One region of the Pantoea sp. CCBC3-3-1 genome, then DNA from elsewhere that is predicted to be linked to it. Evidence: predicted binding sites of a transcription regulator. Region 1 holds the regulator's gene; each other region holds the start of a gene.
What was found. Region 1 encodes PurR, which represses purine synthesis genes. Its sites were predicted from a motif close to CANGCAAACGTTTGCNTG; they were not measured.
Positions count from the first base shown of each region.

Region 1 (3,887 bases):
CGACTTAAGCAGAGTGAAAAACCCGATTTTAGCTGCCGCCTTGTCGTCAGCTTTTGGCCTGGCGGGAGAGAGGAAAGCCGTAGCGACTAACAGCACGCAGGCGATCAGCATCAATACCAGAAAAATAGCGCGCCAGGAAAAATGGTTCAGCAGCCAGGCACCTAATAGCGGGGCCAGCGCCGGGGAGAGCGCAACCAGCGGCATGATGGAAGCAAAAACGCGGTTTGCAGCGGATGCCGGATAGCGATCGACAACCAGGGCCTGCCAGGTAACAGCCGCTGCACAAATGCCTACGGCTTGCAAAAAGCGTAATACCAGCAGCACGGTAGCAGATTCAACCCACCACATCGCCAGGCAGCTTACGGCGAAAAGCGACAATCCCATCAGCAGCACAGGTTTACGGCCAATTCGGTCTGAAAGCGGGCCCCAGATAAGCTGTGCCAGCGCAAAACCCGCCAAAAATATGCTCAGGCTGGCACTAATTGCACCCGGCTGAGTTTGCAGGTCTTGCTGCATTGCACCAAACGCGGGTAAGTACATATCGGTCGCGAGAAAACCTGCCACGCTCAGCAGCGCCAGGTAAATAATAAATCCTTTCGAAGGCATTTTTTGCTCTGTATCCGTTATTACCAAAGAGGCAGGAGTCTAATTGAGTGCCAAAGGGGTTGTGAAACGGTATTATTTGTTTCTTGCGTTCAAAAATATTGCAGGCAGAAAATGTGGTCTGAACATTCACTTGAAGTGGTCGATGCGGTTGCGCGAACCGGCAGCTTTACGGCCGCCGCGGCTGAACTGCACCGTGTTCCGTCGGCTATCAGCTATACCATCCGTCAGCTGGAAGAGTGGCTGGCGGTTCCGCTGTTTGAAAGACGACACCGTGATGTCGCCCTAACCGATGCGGGTAGGGTGTTTATTCAGGAAGGTCGTCTTGTCATCAAAAAAATGCTTGCCACTCGCCGCCAGTGCCAGCAGGTCGCTAACGGCTGGCGTGGTCAGCTGAATATTGCTGTCGATCGCATTGTTAAAGCCGAGCGAACCCGTCAGCTGGTGGTCGATTTTTATCGCCACTTTCCCGATATGGAGCTGCATCTTGCGCATGAGGTTTTTAACGGCGTCTGGGATGCGCTGGCAGATGGTCGGGTAGACGTGGCCATTGGCGCTACCCAGGCGATACCCGTTGGCGGTCGCTTTGCGTTTCGCAATATGGGCGCGTTGAACTGGCGATGTGTGGTACAGGCCGCGCATCCGCTTGCGCAACGGCTGGAACACGTCAGCGAGGACGCGATTCGCGAATGGCCTTCGCTGTTGCTGGAAGATACCTCAAGGGCGCTACCCAAAAGGACGACCTGGACGCTGGATAACCAGCGACGGCTGGTGGTGCCGGACTGGCAGAGTGCGTTTGACTGCTTGCTGGCGGGACTGTGTGTTGGCATGGTGCCGGGCCATCTGGCTCAGCCTTTGTTGCGCAACGGCACGCTACGCGAAATTACCCTGGATCCTGCTTTTCCTGACAGCCCCTGCTGCGTCAGCTGGTCGGAACAACAGGCATCACCGGCGCTGAGCTGGCTGCTGGACTATCTCGGCGAAACGGAAACGCTGAACAGCGAATGGTTGCGGGAAGAGTAAGCGGGCGGAGTGAGAATGAAACGCCGGTTATCTGCATTAAAGCAGATAACCGGCTAAAATCTTAGCGACGGTAATCCATAAACGGGCCGTCAGCGACCGAGCGACGCTCGATCAGCGTTGGATGAACTTCGATGGTCTGGGGCTCTTCGCGCTTGCTGGTGATGCGGTCAAGCAGCATATTGAATGCGGTTGCACCCAGTCGCTCTTTAGGCTGATGCACGGTGGTTAGCGCAGGCGCAAAGTAGCGTGAGTTGCGCACGTTGTCATAACCGATCACCGAAATATCCTGCGGGACACGCAGTCCCATCTCATCTGCTGCGCAAATTGCGCCCATAGCCATAATATCGCCGCCGCAGAATACGGCGGTAGGACGCTGCTTTTGCGCAAGAATTTGCTGCATCGCACGATAGCCGGATTCCGGCTCGAAATCGCCCTGCACCAGCCACTCCTCACGCAGGGTGATGCCCGCTTCTGCCAGCGCTTTCAGAAAACCGGCATGGCGGCCGCCGCCGGTGTTGCGCTCCAGCTGGCCTGGAATGGCACCAATATCGCGATGGCCCCGGTCAATCAGATAGCGCCCAGCCAGATAGCCGCCTTCAAACGCGTTGTCCAGCACGGTGTCGGTAAAATCACCCCGTGATTCGCCCCAGTCCATCACCACCATAGGGATATTACGATGATCTTCCAGCATCTGAATCAGCTCATCGGGATATTCCGAGCACATCACCAGCAGGCCATCGACGCGTTTCTGCGCCATCATTGACAAGTAGGCCTGCTGTTTTTGCAAATCGTTATGCGCATTACCCAGGATCAGGGTATAGCCTTTGGCAAAACAGCTGTTTTCCACCGCTTCAATAATTTCGGCAAAATAGGGCGCTTCGCTGGACGTGGCAAGCAGGCCAATCGTCCGGGTATTGTTCACCTTCAGGCTACGGGCCACGGCGCTGGGGGAATAATGCAATGCTTTGATTGCAGCCCAGACGGCTTCTCGTGTCTCTTCAGCGACGAAGCGGGTTTTATTGATGACGTGGGACACGGTGGTGGTGGAGACACCGGCGCGTTTAGCCACATCTTTAATGGTTGCCATGAAATAGCTACTCCTGCGCCTATCGCAACTTGCTGATAAGCATCTTGTTAAACGTTTGCCTGGTAACAAAGAAACCTGACGTTGGTTGGCGTTTTTTTTGTGGTCCGGATACGTCAGGAAGGAAAAAAAGGCGGTAAAAGCCTGCCGCGGAGCCCGATAAAATCTGGCCTCCTGGCGTGTTGCGCAACAAAAAAAGGATTCTAACAAGGCTGGGGCGAGAAAACGAGATTTTTACGGCCCGACGGGGAAAATCTTTGCCTGTGTTAATGCTTTGTATAACCCGTCGGGCTCGGTTAGCGAATGGTTTTCGGCGTCATTACCCGACGAGCGCCAACGTAGTGACGCTGCCAGTAATCTTCGCTCAAGGCGGTAACCTGAATATCTTTGCCGGTACGCGGTGACTGAATAAATTTGCCATTCCCCAGGTAAACGCCAACATGATCGGCGGTTCCGCGTCCGTTAATCTGGAAGAACACCAGATCGCCTTTCTCCAGCTCATCGCGTTTGATCGACGCCGCGTCACGCAGATGGAACATCTCATTAGCGGTGCGTGGAATTTTAAATTTCACCAAATCTTTATAGGCATACCAGACCAGACCGCTACAGTCGAAGCCGGTTTTAGGCGATGTCCCCCCCCACTGGTAAGGTTTGCCGAGCTGGCCCATGAGTTTGCTCATCGCGGTTTCGCGCGCTTTCTGATAGCGAACACGGTGCGCTTTGCTGAGCTTAAGGGGCGCTGTAGCAGAATTTTCCGTCAGCGATTCAGCCGCTTCCGGGTGGCGTGAGTGACGGCCATAGCGTTTTTTAGGCGGAAGCGCAGCGGTCTGAACGGTTTTCTTTTTAAATTTATACTTCTTCAGGATGGGCGTTCGGGCTTTTTTAGCGGTGACTTCTTTGACTTTTTTCGTGCCGGTTGATTTTACCGGGCGGCGTTTGCGACGATCGTCTTCACGTGCCGCCGTGTTGCTGTCCACTTTATGGTGGCTGGCATTGACGGGAGCATGGGGCGATGCGTGTGCCATATTCAGGAACAGTTGCGCAAAGGCCAGCATGATAAGCGTAATGAGTGAACGCATCGTTACCATTAACAGTTTGTGCTCCCGCCAGCGGCCAGAGCCTGGATAATTAGGGATATCTGCGCCAGGGCAGACAGCTCGGACAATTCTAATCGAAC
Region 1 is NZ_CP034363.1:2,002,409-2,006,295, forward strand. It holds gene punC (purine nucleoside transporter PunC) at 1-606, opposite strand, end outside; gene punR (DNA-binding transcriptional activator PunR) at 718-1,626, shown strand; gene purR (HTH-type transcriptional repressor PurR) at 1,688-2,713, opposite strand; gene EHV07_RS09580 (C40 family peptidase) at 3,007-3,789, opposite strand.

Region 2 (3,887 bases), 2.0 Mb from region 1:
TTGGCTGGCGGCTGGGACGTTTTACGCAGGTCGGACGGCGGCACAGCTACCCGCTTCAGCTTCAGGCGTCCTCGCAGCACGTTTCCCACCGGCTGGCGCTGGTCGGCAATGCCGCTCAGACGCTGCACCCCATTGCCGGACAGGGCTTTAATTTAGGTATTCGTGATGTCATGACGCTGGCTGAAACCGTGGCTGGCGCGTGGCGCGCGGGACAGGATCCGGGCAGCTACGCCATTTTACAGCAGTATCAGCAACGCCGTCAGCCGGATGCCATGGCGACTATTGGCATCACCGACAGTCTGGTCCGGTTGTTTGCTAACCGCTACACGCCGCTGGTGCTGGGACGAAATCTGGGCCTGATGGCGATGGATTCCCTGCCGGTAATGCGTAATTTGCTGGCCGAGCGCACGTTAGGCTGGGTCGAGCGTTAAGGAGAAAAGCAGTGATGCAAACTTATGATGTGATCGTTGCCGGAGGCGGAATGGTCGGTCTGGCCGTGGCCTGTGGTTTGCAGGGCAGCGGCATGAAAATAGCCGTACTTGAGCGTGAAGCGCCGCAGACGTTATCAGCCGATGCGCCACCCGCGTTGAGGGTTTCGGCGATTAATGCAGCCAGTGAACGGCTGCTACAGCATCTTGATGTCTGGACGCGCATTTTGGCCAAACGCGCCAGTGCTTATCACGGCATGGAAGTGTGGGATCGCGACAGCTTTGGCCGCATTGCGTTTGATGATGGCCAGCAGGGGCTGGCACATCTTGGTCATATCATCGAGAACCCGATTATCCACCAGGTGCTGTGGGAAAAAGCCAGCGAGCTGAGCGATATCACGTTGATTTCGCCTGCTGAACTTCAGCAGGTCGCTTTTGGCGATAATGAAGCCTTTGTGACGCTGAGCGATGGCACGATGATGAGTGCGCGACTGCTGGTTGCTGCGGACGGTGCAAATTCCTGGTTACGCAACAAAGCGGATATCCCACTGACGTTCTGGGACTACGAACATCACGCGCTGGTTGCCAATATTCGTACCGAACAGCCGCACGACGCCGTAGCCCGTCAGGTTTTCCATGGCGATGGGATTTTAGCGTTTCTGCCGCTGGGCGATCCGCATCTCTGTTCCATTGTCTGGTCTCTTCCTCCGCAGGAAGCGACCCGCTTACAGTCGATGCCGGAAGAGGTGTTTAATCAACAGCTTTCCGTTGCCTTCGACCTGCGTTTAGGCCTGTGCACGCTGGAAAGCGAACGCAAAACCTTCCCGCTGATGGGACGCTATGCGCGTAACTTCGCGGCGCATCGGCTGGCGCTGGTGGGCGACGCAGCCCATACCATTCATCCTTTAGCCGGGCAGGGCGTCAATCTTGGTTTTATGGATGCCGCTGAACTCATCGGTGAAGTGAAACGCCTGCATCAGCAGGGGAAAGATATCGGTCAGCATCTTTATCTTCGCCGCTATGAGCGCAGCCGTAAGCACAGTGCCGCAATGATGCTGGCCGGTATGCAAGGATTCCGCGAATTGTTTGATGGTAATAACCCGGCGAAAAAGCTGCTGCGGGATATTGGTATGAGCCTTGCCGATAATCTGCCGGGCGTGAAGCCACGGCTGCTGAAGCAGGCGATGGGGCTTAACGATCTGCCGGAGTGGTTGCGCTAAATCTGCTTGTTTGACCCGGAGCCCTACTCCCAGGCTCCGGGAACGCCCTTTCTCTCTATTTTCTGACTAAAAAAGCGCCTGGAATTTGGGTTCTCACCCCTTTCGATGCCTTCTTATTTCAGCTTCCCCGATAGCAGAAAACGGCCTGCGCACTTTTCTTGTGCATGGCTGCGCCAGCGTTGTGCCTCATTTGAAAAATTCTAATTTAGCTACGATCTTCGCATTACTTTTATTTATGTGTGTGTTTGGCGCTTAAAGCATTTATTTATTCCTGAAGTGAAAAAACACGGCTTTTGACCTGAAGTTATGCGCAGATAATGAGATATATGCGTAATATTGCGCCATTTATTGGTGTAAATAGCTACAGCGCTTTGCGTAGTAAAAAAAGGCTTAAAAAAATCAGACCTTGTTTAACTTATGGTTTAAGGCCGTGTTCAGTGATAAGTTCGAAGGAAGGATATCGTTTGCGCCCGCTCGTCGTGGCGCCTGGCAACTTGCATACAGGATTGATATGACTCAGCAAACTCCCTTGTTCGAACAGCATCAGGCCTGCGGCGCGCGCATGGTGGATTTTCACGGCTGGATGATGCCGCTTCATTACGGTTCGCAGATGGATGAACACCACGCTGTCCGTACCGATGCCGGAATGTTCGACGTGTCGCACATGACCATTGTTGATTTACACGGCGTCCGCACCCGTGAATTCCTTCGTTATCTGCTCGCCAACGACGTGGCCAAACTCACTCAGCCAGGCAAGGCACTTTATAGCGCGATGCTTAACGCTTCGGCTGGCGTAATTGACGATCTGATTGTTTACTTTATGACCGAAGACTTTTTCCGGCTGGTGGTTAACTCCGCGACGCGGGAAAAAGATCTCGCCTGGATCTCCTCGCAGGTTCAGCCGTTTAACGTTGAACTAAGGGTTCGTGATGATTTATCGCTGATTGCCATTCAGGGGCCACATGCCCAGGCAAAAGCGCAGGCGCTGTTTAATGAGACCCAGCGTCAGGCCGTTGCCGGAATGAAACCTTTCTTCGGCGTACAGGCCGGGGATCTGTTTATTGCTACCACCGGCTATACCGGCGAGGCGGGTTATGAAATCGCGTTGCCTGATGAGCAGGCCGCCGATTTCTGGCAAAAGCTGGTGATTGCAGGCGTTAAGCCCGCCGGACTGGGCGCGCGCGATACGCTGCGGCTGGAAGCGGGTATGAACCTGTATGGCCAGGAAATGGATGAAGGCGTTAATCCTCTGGCCGCCAACATGGGCTGGACGGTTGCATGGCAGCCTGAAGATCGCGAATTTATTGGCCGTGAAGCGCTGCTGGCGCAACGAAACAGAGGCACAGAACAGCTGGTTGGGCTGATCATGACCGAAAAAGGCGTGTTGCGTAACGCGCTGCCGGTGCGCTTTACCGATGCGGCAGGCAATCTTCAGGAAGGCATTATCACCAGCGGATCCTTTTCGCCGACTTTAGGATGTAGTATTGCCCTTGCTCGCGTACCCGCAGGCATTGGCGAGCAGGCCATCGTCCAGATCCGCAATCGCGAGCTGCCCGTCAAAGTGACAAAACCGATTTTTGTTCGCGCCGGAAAACCGGTCGCATAAAAGGAGGTATCCGGTCATGTATCGGCCGGATACGCCACCAATAAACATAAAGGAGAGCTGGTGATGAGCAATGTGCCAAATGAACTGAAATACCGTGACAGCCATGAATGGGTACGTAAAGAAGCGGACGGCATCTATACCGTTGGCATTACCGAACATGCTCAGGAACTGCTGGGCGATATGGTTTTTGTCGATCTCCCGGATGTTGGCACCACCTACAGCCAGGGTGATGACTGCGCGGTCGCCGAGTCGGTAAAGGCCGCTTCCGATATCTATGCGCCACTCAGCGGCGAAATCGTTGAGGTTAACGCGGCGTTAGATGGCGAGCCGGAGCTGGTCAACAGCGCTTCTTATAGCGAAGGCTGGCTGTTTAAAATCAGAGCCAGCGATGAAAGCGAGCTGGACAATCTGCTGGATGCCGATGCTTATAAAGCCAGCATCGACGAGTAACTTTTAAGGGTGGACACGCCACCCGTAGCCAACGTAAGGCGGATACGCCCGCTTACGCCCGATTCAGGATTTTTCGCTAATGACCCAGACTCTCAGCCAGCTTGAACACACCGGCGCCTTTATCGAACGTCACATTGGTCCGTCGCAGGAGCAGCAACAGGCGATGCTAAACGCGACCGGCGC
Region 2 is NZ_CP034363.1:4,015,810-4,019,696, reverse strand. It holds gene ubiH (2-octaprenyl-6-methoxyphenyl hydroxylase) at 1-431, shown strand, start outside; gene ubiI (FAD-dependent 2-octaprenylphenol hydroxylase) at 446-1,648, shown strand; gene gcvT (glycine cleavage system aminomethyltransferase GcvT) at 2,160-3,254, shown strand; gene gcvH (glycine cleavage system protein GcvH) at 3,318-3,704, shown strand; gene gcvP (aminomethyl-transferring glycine dehydrogenase) at 3,784-3,887, shown strand, end outside.
Region 2: the regulator PurR is predicted to act here: its motif matches at 2,102-2,119, upstream of gcvT (glycine cleavage system aminomethyltransferase GcvT).

Region 3 (3,887 bases), 2.1 Mb from region 1:
AACAGCTGGAAGCTCAGGCGGCGGAAGCAACCTGGGAAGAACTGAAGCTGGCGCTGCCTGAATTGCAGGTTGGGCTGGTGCACGGCCGCATGAAGCCGGCTGAGAAACAGGCCGTCATGCAGGCGTTCAAACAGGGTGAGATCCACTTGCTTATCGCCACCACGGTTATTGAAGTTGGCGTGGATGTGCCTAACGCGAGCCTGATGATTATCGAGAATCCTGAGCGTCTTGGCCTGGCGCAGCTGCATCAGCTCAGAGGCCGGGTAGGCCGAGGTTCTGTCGCTTCACACTGTGTTCTGCTGTATAAAGCGCCCCTCAGCAAAACGGCGCAAAAACGTCTTCAGGTTCTGCGGGACAGCAACGACGGTTTTGTGATTGCCCAGTGCGATCTGGAAATTCGTGGGCCTGGCGAACTGCTGGGCACGCGACAGACCGGCAATGCTGAATTCAAAGTTGCCGATCTGCTGCGCGACGGCGCGATGATCCCTGAAGTCCAGCGTGTCGCCCGCCACATTCATCAACACTACCCCGAACAGGCACAGGCGCTGATTGAACGCTGGCTGCCGGAAACGCAGCGCTATACTAACGCCTGAGGCGGCTAACGCCCGCTGAAGGCTGCCATAGCGGCAACCGCTTCGCTGGCATCCTGCTCGCCGGCGGTCAGTTCAATAATCACCCTTTTTACTTCTGGCTGTTCAACAAGAGCATGCAGCACGGCGGCAACGTCATCTCTGGGTACCGTACCGTAAGGGATGGCCAGCCCGGTACGTACTTTGCCGGTTCCGGCTTCGTTAACCAGCGTGCCCGGCCGCAAAATCACCCAGTCCAGCGGCGTGGCCGCCAGCATGACGTCAGCCTGCTTCTTCACCTGCATATAATGCTCAAACCCCGGCGACGGCGCTTTTCCGCGTCCGGCATCGGGAAAGGCTGAGACCAGCAGAAAACGGTTGATGCCAGCCAGCCGCGCCGCTTCTGCCGCAAAGCGTGCGCCGCGACCATCAATACCGTCGGTCAGATCAACGCCTGCACCGCCCGCGCCCGCAGAGAATACCACTACGTCACTGCCCTGCATTGCCGCCGCCAGCCTTTCGCTACTGGTATTCATTAAATCGATATTCACCGGCGTTACGCCATCGGTTTCCAGCTGTTCTTTTTGACTGTCACGGCGGTGCGTTCCGGCAACCTGATGGCCCGCGTTAACCAGGCGTCTTCTCAGACGGCGACCCACGCCTCCTGTCGCACCAATAATAAATACCTGCATAGTGTTCCCCTTGTTGTTTTGGTCTGTACCGATCTTAGTGAATCCTGGCCAATTTTGCTGTGTATCCTCTACACGTGAGAACTTTCACTACTGGCAATCGTTTGCTTTTGGCGGTTATAAGATTAAAATCGCCTCTTTGCTCGCAAGGGTTCCGTCAGAATGTCCGTCAACACCTCCGATGCCGATGTCAACCGCAGCGCTATTCCCACTGCAAAAAGTGAACTGATTTATCGCCTTGAGGATCGTCCTCCGCTGCCGCAGACCCTGTTTGCCGCCTGTCAGCATCTGCTGGCGATGTTTGTGGCGGTTATTACGCCCGCGCTATTGATTTGCCAGGCGCTTGGCCTGCCAGCGCAGGATACGCAGCATATTATCAGCATGTCGCTGTTTGCTTCCGGCGTGGCATCCATTCTGCAAATCAAAACCTGGGGGCCGGTCGGTTCCGGTCTGCTGTCGATTCAGGGCACCAGTTTTAACTTTGTTACCCCGCTGATCATGGGCGGTATGGCGCTCAAAAATGGCGGCGCGGACGTAAAAACGATGATGGCCGCGCTCTTTGGCACCCTGATGCTGGCGTCCTGTACGGAGATGGTGCTGTCACGCGTGCTGCATCTTGCCCGGCGTATTATTACGCCGCTGGTTTCCGGCATTGTGGTGATGATCATCGGTCTGTCGCTGATTCAGGTCGGATTGACTTCCATTGGCGGTGGTTTTGCTGCAATGAGCGACCATACCTTCGGTGCGCCGAAAAATCTGTTACTGGCGGGCAGCGTGTTGCTGGTGATTATTCTGCTTAATCGCCAGCGTAATCCTTATTTACGCGTGGCTTCGCTGGTGATCGCAATGGCCGTGGGTTATCTGCTGGCCTGGGCGATGGGCATGCTGCCGGAAAGCAGTACGCCAACCGGTCAGCCGTTAATTACGGTCCCGATGCCGTTCTATTACGGACTGGGGATCGACTGGAATCTGTTGGTGCCGCTGATGCTGGTCTTTATGGTCACGTCACTGGAGACAATCGGTGACATCACTGCCACCTCTGATGTTTCTGAACAGCCGGTGAGTGGGCCTGTGTATATGAAGCGGCTGAAAGGCGGCGTGTTAGCTAACGGCCTGAACTCTTGTGTTTCCGCGCTGTTCAACACGTTCCCTAACTCCTGCTTCGGTCAAAACAATGGTGTGATCCAGCTGACCGGCGTAGCCAGTCGTTACGTGGGCTTTGTTGTCGCGCTCATGCTGATCGTACTGGGTTTGTTCCCGGCGGTGAGCGGATTTGTGCAGCATATTCCAGAGCCAGTACTCGGCGGTGCAACCATTGTGATGTTCGGCACTATCGCAGCATCCGGCGTGCGTATCGTCTCCCGCGAGCCGTTGAACCGCCGCGCTATCATGATTATTGCGCTGTCGCTGGCAGTTGGCCTTGGCGTGTCACAACAGCCGTTGATTTTGCAGTTTGCGCCAGACTGGCTGAAAACCCTGCTCTCTTCCGGTATTGCGGCGGGCGGCATCACCGCCATCATTCTGAATCTGCTGTTTCCTCACGAGAAATAATCCCTTCTGCCGTCACTCTGCCCCATAAACCGCAGGCGATCTCCACTTCGCCTGCGGCTAACGGAAGGTTGAGCTTTGAGCCGGTTTAAGGCATAACACCCCTTTATCAGAAAGCTCATAGGGACAAGTGCAATGAAATCAATTGGGAAAATTTTGCTGTCGCTGCTGCTGCTCGTACTGCTGGCAATAGTGGTGATCTACCTGTTGCTACAAACCCGGCCTGGCGCACGCTGGATCAGCGCCACGATCAGTGCAAACAGTGCCTGGCACCTGACTTTCAGCAAAATGGAGCACAACTTTTCCGATCCCGCGCATCTGATCCTCAATGACGTCTCGTTCGGTGAGCGAGATCGGCCCGCCACGCTAACAGCAAAAAAAGTCGATTTGGGCCTGAGCGTCGTACAGTTTACCGAGCCCTTGCATTTTGCCAGCATCTGGCTGGAACAGGGCTCGCTGACACTGGCAGAGCATTCCCGATCTGTGCCCCTTTCTGCAAACCGTCTGCAACTTAACAAGATGGCGGTCAACAGGGCATATGGCGAATTTCCCATCACCGCGCAAGGCGTGGACGGCGGTGTGATGCCGTGGAAACCTGCCGCTAATGATTTCATTGGTAACGATGCTCGGTTCCAGCTGAGCGCCGCCTCGCTGAACGTTAAAGGTATTCCTGTCACTAATTTGCTGCTTCAAGGCCGTACCAGCAATAAACAGCTGGCGATTGATAATTTTGGCGCTGACGTGGCGTTAGGTTCCATCACCGCCAGCGCGCAACGCGACGCACAGAATAACTGGCAGGTAGCGTCTTTACGGTTGAACAGTATTCGTCTGCAAAGTCAGCTTTCGCTCAACGATTTCCTTGCACCGCTAATGACGCTCCCCTCCGTGCATTTTGATCGCGTGGATATCACCGATGCCCGCCTGGAAGGCAACGACTGGGCCATCACCGATTTGGATTTAGCGCTGAAAAACATCAGGCTACAGGATGGCGACTGGCAGAGCGATGACGGGGCGCTGTCGATGAATGCCAGCACCTTTGTTAACGGCAGCCTGCAACTGAACGATCCCATTGTGAACATGA
Region 3 is NZ_CP034363.1:4,908,405-4,912,291, forward strand. It holds gene recG (ATP-dependent DNA helicase RecG) at 1-593, shown strand, start outside; gene EHV07_RS23030 (NAD(P)H-binding protein) at 599-1,261, opposite strand; gene EHV07_RS23035 (NCS2 family protein) at 1,421-2,809, shown strand; gene EHV07_RS23040 (AsmA family protein) at 2,942-3,887, shown strand, end outside.
Region 3: the regulator PurR is predicted to act here: its motif matches at 1,352-1,369, upstream of EHV07_RS23035 (NCS2 family protein).

Region 4 (3,887 bases), 360 kb from region 1:
ACTGGCGAACCTCTGAGCACGCTGCAAAAATTTCGTACCGCAGCGGATGGCAGCGGAGATGTCGATTTTGGTTTGAATCTTATCGCCCGCAACAGCGGGATTCTACGGGTGGGCGATGAGCTTGAGGTGTTGGAAACAAGCGCACCACGTGCCTATGGCGCGGGCGTGATTGCTGAAGCATTAGAAGTGGTTAATGAGGCGGCCGAGAGCGTGACGATCTGTTGGCAGGGAGAAACATTCCGCGGCAACAATCAACAGGTGTTGCTGGAGCAGTTGGAAATGCAGGGTTATCGCATTCCCTACTCATGCCGCGCCGGAATTTGTGGCAGTTGCCGCGTCAGGCTGGAAGCGGGCCAGGTTCGCGCTATGAAAAAAGGGGCGGTTCGTGAGGATCAATCCATCCTGACCTGTAGCTGCATTCCCACAGGCAATATCGTCATTAGCCAGCGATGACGCCAGCCCAAACGCTGTTACCGGGCGCGGATAACGATTCGGTTACACCGCGCGAGCAAAAGAGAAATGGTACTGCGAAATAGCCGGAAGCAGGCGATCGTTCATCACCTTGATGGCATCGCCAAGCATCATGGTGCGACCTGCCAGCGCCAGTTGCGGCTGCGCCAGCAGACAGAGCGCCGCGCTTTCTCCGGCTTCAACCACCAGCAGCGTCGCTTCTTCGCCGTTTTCACACAGGCGTACCGCTACCATCTCACCCTCAACAGGGGTTTTATTTTGCAGATGCGTTTCGAAATGCCAGCTTTTGGGCATCAGCGGCTTAAGAAAGCGTTGTGCCACCAGCGCGTTTAATATCAGCTCGGTACGCTGCTCATCGTTCAAATCGCCATTACGACTGTTCTCTTCAAAGCTGTTAAACAGCGCGGCATCATCAACACAGAATCCCGAAGGCGTGAAGGCATCTGGCGTGAGCATCTTACGCGGGAAGCGTGAGCAGAATAGCGTCCCGTCGGCCATATCCAGCATCATGCGGTCGTTTTCAGCATCGAAAAACCAGCGCCAGCTGTTGTCAGGTTTAATCCTCATAGGGCGTCCTGTAATGAATAAAGGTAAGCACGCTATATGTTGATGACGGCCAACGCCATCACAATAGTCTGAATAATGGGTAAACAGGACAAAATATAAACGAGCCAGAGGCGAAAATAAAGCCCCTGGCTAAGTTAAGTCGGTTTCAGATCAAATTCGTGACAATTTCTTTTATCAAAGGCGGCCCTTTATAAATAAAGCCGGAATATATTTGCACCAGCGACGCGCCAGCGGCCATTTTTTCTCTGGCAGAGACCAGGGAATCTATTCCACCTACGCCAATTATCGGTAGCCGTCCCTGAAGTTCATGTGAAAGTCGGCGAACAATTTCCGTACTGCGCAATTGCAGCGGGCGACCACTCAGCCCGCCCATTTCATCGCTGTGTTTTAAGCCGTTAACCAGAGAACGGTCCAGCGTTGTATTGGTCGCAATAACACCATCAATGTTGTGCCGCACTAAACTATCCGCGATCTGGATAAGTTCTTCTTCTGTGAGGTCCGGCGCAATTTTTACCGCAACGGGGACATATTTATGATGTAGTTTTTCAAGCTCTTGCTGTTTTTGTTTTATCGCTAACAGCAAATCGTCCAATGCTTCGCCATATTGCAGCGTACGTAATCCAGGCGTATTTGGTGAAGAGATATTAATCGCAATATATCCCGCCCAGGGATAAACCTTTTCCATACAGATTAAATAATCTTCTTTGCCCAGTTCGACCGGCGTATCTTTATTTTTCCCGATATTAATGCCCAGGACACCATCGAAATGCGCTTTTTTTACGTTTTCGACCAAATGGTCTACGCCGAGGTTATTGAAACCCATGCGGTTAATGATCCCTTCCGCCTCCAGAATACGAAACATTCTTGGCTTGTCATTACCCGGCTGCGGGCGCGGCGTTACCGTACCAATTTCAATCGATCCAAAGCCCATTGCGCCAAAGGCATCAATACATTCACCGTTTTTATCCAGTCCTGCGGCCAGGCCAAGGGGATTTTTAAATACCAGCCCCATACAGTTTACCGGTTTGAAAGGCAGCGTTTGACGAGCCAGATGAAGCAGTGGCGTACCGGTTATGCGGTGCAGCTGCTGTAAAGTCAGTTCATGCGCACGTTCAGCATCCAGCTGAAACAGCGCCTTACGGACCAGATTGTACATGTTCGCTCCTGAATGGCCGGCGATACCGGACCCGGGAAAAAGCTAACGGTGGTATCGCAACGATACCTACCCTGAAAATGCGTGCGGTACCCTGACCTTTCCCGCCTTTATTATGGACATGTTGCGGAAGAAGATACGGGTTGAAGACGACGCAGTGACGCTGCAGGCGCGGGGGAAAATGGTAAGGTCGTTTGACCGGAAAGTAAAACGTTTGCGTCCGGTTTCGCTGCTGCATCCTGCTCTTTTTTCACTGTTTCTCCTCAGGCCCGCCTTTCTTATCTAAAAATCGACTTAAATATGCCGGATAAATCATTTAAGCCTCTCTGCACACTCTGTCAGGATAGTTCCATCGGTTTGAAAATAAGCTTAATCAATAACTTTTAGTTATAAGGAGTGGTGATGCGCGTTATTACTTTGGCAGGAAGTCCTCGCTATCCTTCCCGGTCTACAGCTCTGCTGACGCTCTGCCAGCAGGCCCTTGAACAGCGCGGCGTCGAAGTCATACCCTGGAACCTGCATAATTTTCATCCTGAAGATCTGCTTTATGCGCGTTTTGATTCCCCTGCCCTGCTGGCACTGCGGGAGGATTTGGAGAACGCGGATGGCCTGATCGTGGCAACCCCGGTCTATAAAGCCTCGTTTTCCGGCGCATTGAAAACGCTGCTGGATTTACTGCCCGAGCGCGCACTGGAACATAAAGTGGTGCTGCCGCTGGCGACTGGCGGGACGCTTGCTCATATGCTGGCCGTTGACTATGCCCTCAAGCCGGTTCTGAACGCCCTGAAAGCTCAGGAAGTGCTGCACGGTGTCTTCGCTGACGACAGTCAGATCGCAAACTACGACCGGCAGCCGGAGCTTTCCCCACTCCTGGCGGACCGTATTGCTGAGTCGGTGGAGACGTTCTGGCATGCGCTTGCGCGTCGACACCAGCCACTGGCTACTGCCGTATAAGGAAGAAAGCATGAGTTTGTTTACGCGTTTCGTATCGGCACTGGCAGTCACTGGTTTGTTAATGGGCAGCACTTTTGCTGCCGAACCCGCCGCACCCAAAACTTTCCGTATTGGTTATCAGAAAGGTTCAGTCAGTATGGCGCTGGCCCGTTCCCACCAGCTGCTGGAAAAGCGTTTCCCCGGTACGCAGATCAAATGGGTTGAGTTCCCTGCTGGCCCACAAATGCTGGAAGCCTTAAACGTTAACAGCATTGATTTAGGCAGTACCGGCGATATCCCGCCAATCTTTGCTCAGGCGGCAGGTGCGGATCTGCTGTATGTCGGCTCTGAGCCACCGAAGCCGCAGTCCGAAGTGATTTTGGTACCGGAAAACAGCCCGATTAAAACCGTAGCTGACCTGAAAGGCCATAAGGTCGCCTTCCAGAAAGGCTCCAGTTCACACAATTTACTGCTGCGTGCATTGACGAAAGCGGGCCTGACGTTCAGCGATATCAAACCAACCTATCTGACACCTGCTGACGCGCGTGCAGCCTTCCAGCAGGGCGATGTGGATGCGTGGGCGATTTGGGATCCTTACTACTCCGCCGCGTTGCTTCAAGGGGGCGTCCGGGTGCTGGCAGACGGCAGCGGTTTGAACCTGACAGGTTCTTTTTACCTGGCGACCCGCTCGTTTACCGAAGCCAACGGTCCCTTTGTCAATGCGGTATTGGATACCTTTAGCCAGGCCGACGAGCTAACGCGC
Region 4 is NZ_CP034363.1:1,646,112-1,649,998, reverse strand. It holds gene EHV07_RS07825 (YcbX family protein) at 1-453, shown strand, start outside; gene EHV07_RS07820 (cell division protein ZapC) at 496-1,038, opposite strand; gene pyrD (quinone-dependent dihydroorotate dehydrogenase) at 1,184-2,194, opposite strand; gene ssuE (NADPH-dependent FMN reductase) at 2,594-3,145, shown strand; gene EHV07_RS07805 (sulfonate ABC transporter substrate-binding protein) at 3,156-3,887, shown strand, end outside.
Region 4: the regulator PurR is predicted to act here: its motif matches at 2,395-2,412, upstream of pyrD (quinone-dependent dihydroorotate dehydrogenase).